One region of the Neobacillus sp. 204 genome, then DNA from elsewhere that is predicted to be linked to it. Evidence: predicted binding sites of a transcription regulator. Region 1 holds the regulator's gene; each other region holds the start of a gene.
What was found. The regulator CtsR, encoded in region 1, represses protease genes until heat stress. The targets are predictions, from matches to a motif close to ATGGTCAATAAAGGTCAAACA.
Positions count from the first base shown of each region.

Region 1 (2,330 bases):
CATTTAAGGACAACCTGAAAAGGTTGTCCTTTTTGTATTTAGATAGATAATGATCGATCTTTGATTATTATATAAAGGTGCTCATATAAAATCTTATTGAGGGGGCCATTTGTGCCCGAAGAAGAGGAGAAAGTTCCTGAACGGTAACAAAAGAGGCTCTTTAATGCCTGAAGAGGAGGAAAAAGTCCCTGAACGGTAACAAAAGAGGCTCTTTAATGCCCGAAGATGAGGAGAAAGTCCCTGAACGGTAACAAAAGAGGCCCTTTAATGCCCGAAGAAGAGGAAAAAGTTCCTGAACGGTAACAAAAGAGGCTCTTTAATGCCCGAAGATGAGAAAAGAAGCCTTTAGCGGTAACAAAAGAGGATCTATAATGCTCGTACAAGGTACAAAGACCTTAAACAGAAACAAAAGATGGTTTTAAATGTACAAACAAGAGTAAAGAGGCCTCCACCGATGCCAACCAGCCGTAAAATTCACCGCTACCAAGAAAAATTCTTTAGGACCCTCTATTCATTACACAATATAGGTGGCCGGCAAATCACAGTCAACCCAAATACGTTGTCTTTTTTTGTTCTTAATCAACTACTCCCCAACACAGCAATACATTTTTAACTTTTCCTAGGTTTCACAATGGCGAGATTTGGAGAAAATCATTAGTAGTGAATCGTTGCATCTACATAAAAAATTCAGTATAATTTAGTCAAATATAGTCAAAGTCAGAGAATGGGGGTGGGAAGATGAGAAACATCTCTGATATTATTGAAAAATATCTCAAACAAGTATTGGAATTAAGTGAAAAAGACCTTGTTGAAATTAAACGAAGTGAAGTCGCTGATAAATTCCAATGCGTTCCATCACAAATAAATTATGTAATTAATACCCGTTTCACCATTGAAAGAGGATATATTGTTGAAAGTAAACGCGGCGGTGGTGGATATATACGGATCATGAAGGTCCAATCCCATGACCTTGCCCATTTAATTGATCAATCGCTTGCACTTATTCAAAGCAGAATTAGTCAAACAAGTGCTGAAGATGTCATTTTCAGACTTGTTCAAGAAGAAATTGTCTCACAGCGGGAAGCGAAAATTATGTTAAGTGTTATTGATCGTTCCGTTCTTTATATTGATCTTCCATACCGAGATGAATTAAGAGCAAGAATGCTAAAGGCTATGTTAACATCTTTAAAATATAAATAAATTTTTTCGCTTGAGAGGTGAAAGTATGATTTGCCAGGAATGCAACCAAAGACCTGCAGCCCTCCATTTTACAAAAATCATTAATGGTGAAAAAACGGAAGTTCATCTTTGTGAAAAGTGTGCTCAGGAAAAAGGAGAAATGTTTATTTTTAATGGGGAATCTGGATTCGCTTTTAATAATTTATTAGCAGGATTATTAAATATAGACCCTACCTTTCAAAAGCCTAGTCAAAGTCCATTTCATCAGGAGGAAATCCTTCAATGCGACACTTGCTCGATGACATTTCCGCAGTTTTTAAAAGTCGGCCGCTTCGGTTGTTCTCATTGCTATGAAGCTTTTAAAGAACAACTGAACCCCGTGTTAAAGAGACTTCACAGCGGAAACTGGACACATAATGGGAAAATACCAAAGAGAATTGGTGGAGGCATCCATCTTCGAAAACAAATTGATGAATTAAAGAGTACTCTAAAAGAGTCAATTGCCAATGAAGAATTTGAAAAGGCAGCTGAGATTCGTGATGAGATACGTCATTTAGAGAGAAAATTAGCAACTAGCCACGAGGGAGGGGAATAACGTGTCGCTTGAACGGTTTTTAAATCAAGCTGTCAGCTCCTGGATGAGTTCGGAAGGACCTGATTCAGATATTGTCCTCAGTTCCCGAATTCGTTTGGCTCGTAACTTTGATGCTTATAAATTTCCAACGCTTTTTTCACATGAAGAAGCAAAAATGATCATTGAAAAAACGGAGGAAATCATTAATCAGTCCTCTATTCAAAAGTTTGGCCAACTGGAGTTACTGAAAATTGATGAACTTCAGCCCCTGCAAAAAAGGGTATTAGTGGAAAAACATTTAATCAGCCCAAATCTTGCAGAGGACTCACCCTATGGGGCTGTTCTATTAACCGAAAATGAAGAAGTTAGTATTATGATTAATGAAGAGGATCATATCCGTATTCAATGTTTGTTTCCTGGTTTGCAATTATCTGAAGCCTTAGACGCTGCAAATGAAATTGATGATTGGCTTGAGAGTAATATTCAATACGCATTTGATGAAAAACACGGTTATTTAACCAGCTGCCCTACTAATGTTGGAACAGGTCTCCGTGCTTCTGTCATGATGCACTTGCCA
Region 1 is NZ_JBJORY010000017.1:2-2,331, forward strand. Features, by position in the region: gene ACJ004_RS25510 (CtsR family transcriptional regulator) at 739-1,200, shown strand; gene mcsA (protein-arginine kinase activator protein McsA) at 1,226-1,774, shown strand; gene mcsB (protein-arginine kinase McsB) at 1,776-2,330, shown strand, end outside.

Region 2 (2,330 bases), on a different contig from region 1:
GAAGAGAAGCAGCCTTTTCATAATTCTCGTTTTTCAGTGCCTCTTCTTTTTCAGCACCAATATCTTTTAAGCGCTGTTCAATTTGTTCATTGCTTTGATAATTTGATGTAAGATTTAATTTTGAACCAGCCTCATCCAACAAATCTATTGCCTTATCAGGTAAGAAACGGTCTTGAATATAGCGATGTGACAATTGAACACAAGCAAGAATTGCTTCTTGGGAATAGGTCACATCATGGTAATCTTCATACTTCTTTTGTATCCCTTTTAAAATGTCAATCGCAGCCTCAAGTGTTGGTTCAAGAACATGAACTGGCTGGAAGCGGCGTTCTAAGGCGGAATCTTTTTCGATCTGTCGATACTCTTTAAGTGTAGTTGCACCAACAACCTGCAGTTCACCACGGGCAAGGGCAGGCTTTAAGATATTCCCTGCATCCATAGACCCTTCAGCCGAACCAGCACCAACAAGTAAGTGAATTTCATCGATGAAAAGAATAATATTTTTCCGCTCTTGTAATTCAGAAATGAGCTGTTTCATTCTTTCTTCAAATTGGCCGCGGATTCCTGTGTTGGCAACAAGGGAAGCAACGTCTAGCAAATAAACTTCTTTATTGCGTAACTTGCCTGGGACATCTCCTTCAGCAATTTTCTGAGCAAGACCTTCAGCAATCGCCGTTTTCCCGACCCCTGGTTCACCAATTAAGACAGGATTATTCTTGTTACGTCGATTTAGGATTTCGATGACACGTTTAACCTCTCCATCGCGACCGATAACTGGATCAATCAAACCAGCTTTCGCTAATTGGGTTAAATTTCGTCCGAATTGGTCTATAAAACCGCTTTGACCATTTTTTCTTCCAGTTTGTTGTGTAGGTTGATTGATGCCTTCTTTAATTGGTTCTGCGTTAGATATGAATAAGTTTTCAAATGGGAATCCTTGAAAAAAGTTCATATTTTGATTAAATCCGGTTCCTAAAGTTTGCTTTTCATTTGTATAACATTCTTGACAGAGTTTGATTTCCTTACGCTGTCCATTAATTATTACATTTAATTGTATGTTCGCATTGTTTTCATTACATTTTTGACAAAGCATAAGTAAATATCCTCCTTGTATATATTAGATTTATAGTTTGACTTTGACTATATTTGACCTTATGTCGATAGTATACTCTGACCTTTTTTGACTTTCAAGAGATTTGTTTATGGTAATGCTTTCTAATTAAGGAAAAAAGCTCGTCTTTGTTTGTCCTCTTTATCATATATTGATGATAAGGAGGAGATGATGTGAAGAGGGATTGGACTCAAGCATTTCAAGTAGCTGCAGTTTATGTAGGGACTGTAGTAGGAGCTGGCTTCGCCACGGGAAAAGAAATCGTGGAGTTTTTTTCACGGTTTGGTTTCTTTGGCTTAATAAGTATATTAATGAGCGGCTATCTTTTTATAGCATTGGGTTCGAAACTAATGAGAATGGCTGCCCATATAGATGCCAAATCTTATCAAGAGTTTAATGAGTACTTGTTTGGTAAATGGCCAAGTCGTGTCATAAATGTATTTATGCTTTTTATGCTTCTTGGAGTTAGTGCTGTCATGCTTTCAGGAGCTGGGGCAGTTTTTGAGGAACAGTTAGGTCTGCCGAAAACAGCTGGTGTTTTCCTAACCATTTTTTTATCTTTTATAGTCATGTTAGTTGGAACAAAAGGTCTTTATGCTGTTAATACGTTTGTTGTTCCATTAATGATAACATTCAGCATTATATTAATGCTCTTTTCAGTTCAAATGCCCAACTTCATGAAGCAATTATTATTTATCCCCCATGCTGATGATGGCTGGAAAAGTGTTATTGCTCCATTTTCATATGTGGCATTAAATCTGGGGCTATCCCAAGCAGTTTTAGTACCGATTGCAACAGAAGTTAAGGATGATTGGACGATTAAATGGGGAGGTATTCTTGGGGGAGCTGCTCTAACAATCATTTTAATTGCCAGTCATTTTACCTTAATTATGCTTCCAAATTTGGAACAATATAATATCCCCATGGCAATTGTTATGAGAAATTTAGCACCTTTCTTATATGGGATCTTTGTACTTGTTATTTATGGAGAAATTTTCACCTCCGTGATTGGAAATGTCTTTGGACTGGACCGGCAGTTGAAACAATATATGTCAATTCCGACAATGATATCTGTAACGCTTATTTTTGTCGTTTCTTACTTGATTAGTCTTGTGAACTACGGAACGCTGCTCTCCTATTTATATCCATTGTTTGGTTATATTTGCATGATTTTTTTTATATTACTTTGGTTAAAGCCACTACCAACAAGTTTAAGAAA
Region 2 is NZ_JBJORY010000001.1:324,446-326,775, forward strand. Features, by position in the region: gene ACJ004_RS01660 (ATP-dependent Clp protease ATP-binding subunit) at 1-1,093, opposite strand, end outside; gene ACJ004_RS01665 (YkvI family membrane protein) at 1,285-2,330, shown strand, end outside.
Region 2: the regulator CtsR is predicted to act here: its motif matches at 1,168-1,188, upstream of ACJ004_RS01660 (ATP-dependent Clp protease ATP-binding subunit).

Region 3 (2,330 bases), on a different contig from region 1:
GCAATTTTTGGATACTTTGTTTCTCATGAAGCCATTTTGCCTTCATTTCATTAGCCGTTTCTTTAAGTTCAGCAAGTTCTTTTAGAAGTGCATCCAGCCTTAGCTTGCTCCCTTCATCAACCTCTTTACTTAATGCTGCCTCTTCAATTTCTAGTTGCATAACCCTGCGAGTTACTTCATCTAACTCTGTGGGCATCGAATCTATTTCAGTGCGGATTAGTGCACAAGCTTCATCGACAAGATCAATGGCTTTATCAGGCAAGAAGCGATCAGTGATATAACGATCCGATAATGTTGCCGCTGCTACCAAGGCGTGATCATGTATTTTAACTCCATGATGAACCTCATACCGTTCTTTTAAGCCTCTTAGAATGGATATCGTGTCTTCAACGTTAGGTTCTTGGACTAGGACCTGCTGAAATCTCCGTTCTAGTGCAGGATCTTTCTCAATATACTTTCGGTGTTCATCCAGAGTAGTTGCTCCAATACAATGAAGTTCGCCTCGTGCAAGCATCGGTTTTAACATATTTCCTGCATCCATAGCACCTTCTGTTTTCCCAGCACCCACAATTGTATGAATTTCATCGATAAATAATAAGATCCTCCCTTCACTCTTTTTAACCTCATTTAATACTGCCTTTAAACGTTCTTCAAACTCACCTCTAAATTTTGCACCCGCAATTAACGCACTCATATCTAATGAAAAAATAGTCTTATCCTTTAAACCTTCTGGAACATCTTTTCTAACTATCCTCTGTGCAAGACCCTCGACAATTGCGGTCTTTCCTACGCCAGGTTCACCGATTAACACCGGATTATTCTTGGTTTTTCTTGATAAAATTCGAATAACATTTCGAATTTCAGAATCACGTCCAATTACAGGATCCATTTTTCCTTCTCTAACCTCAGCAACAAGATCCCGCCCATATTTTTTTAAGGCATCATATCCTGCCTCTGGATTTTGTGATGTCACTCTTTGGTTCCCCCTTATTTCTTTAATTGCTTGTAAAACATGATCTGGTTGTTTCCCAAAAGTTCGTAATATCTTGTGCAAATCGGAGTCATCAGAATATACTGCAGCCAACAAAGTATGCTCGACAGATAAATACTCATCCGAAAATTTTTTCGCAAAATCCTCAGCCTTTACAAGTAATTTTTGAAGCCTCGCCGTTATATATAGTTTTCCTTGTTCCACCCCACTGCCGGTAACCACTGGTTTCTTTGTTAAAAATTCAAGGAGGTCCTTTTTTGTTTTTTCGGAAGACAAACCCGTTCTTTCTAAAATGGCAGATATGAGACTATCTTCTTGCTCCATTAACGATATAAATAAATGAGGTTCATCAATTTCTTGATGATTTTTCTTTACTGCCAATGACTGGGCATCCATCAAACCTTTCTGTAATCGTTCCGTCATCCGGTTCATGTCCATTTTCCTACACCTTCTTTGACCAAATTTGACCTTTGTCTTCATTATAAAACAAACCTGTCTAAAAAGTAAATTTTCTCAGTGTAGAAACCTTCCAGCCTTTCTATTGTTGAGATTAGACAAAAGAAAAAGCCACCCAATGGATGACCTTTTCCATATTAAATTTATGGTTTTCGCTGATATGTCCAAACGCGTTCATCATTAGATGTCTCGGGAAATGCATCCCCTGCTTTTAACCTGATCTTTTTGGGATTATTTACATTACTTCCCGTATCTCCTACTTCAACGTAAACACCATTATTAGGCGCTTTTTTTCCGGATTTAAACTGATGATTTTGTCCCATTCTTTTCCCTCCTTTTCTTCACATTGTTATTATTTCCTTTTGAAGCTCTGTCATTATTGGCATTTCTTACAAATTCATTTATATATCGACATTATTTCCTAAGAAATATGCCAAGCCGGATCGAACTTATGACGATTGTATGAACTTATTGCTCATTTATTGCTAATTATTCTTTGTTAACAATATAATTATAGTATTATCTTGTAAATCCAACCTTGACTGTCAATTTTTTTATATCAAATTTTCGTACCTTTAAAGGTGGTTATGAGTATGCAGTCAGTAAAAGAAATGCCGGTAACACTGTCCCATCTTTTTGATACAGTTCACCATATAAAGAAAGTGGAAAAAGGTACTTTTTTATTCCAGGAAGGATCTCCTGCCGATGAATTGTACATTGTTCAAAGCGGAATTTTGCAAATCAGCAAGATCATTCCTGATGGAAGAGAGCTCACACTACGATTGTGCTCGCGAGGTGATTTTGTTGGCGAATTAAACTTATTCTCCCCTTCTTCTCGATATTTATTAAGTGCGCGGGTTATTGAAAGTGGTGAGGTTGCCGT
Region 3 is NZ_JBJORY010000001.1:160,233-162,562, reverse strand. Features, by position in the region: gene clpB (ATP-dependent chaperone ClpB) at 1-1,429, opposite strand, end outside; gene ACJ004_RS00815 (YjzC family protein) at 1,591-1,770, opposite strand; gene ACJ004_RS00810 (Crp/Fnr family transcriptional regulator) at 2,041-2,330, shown strand, end outside.
Region 3: the regulator CtsR is predicted to act here: its motif matches at 1,442-1,462, upstream of clpB (ATP-dependent chaperone ClpB).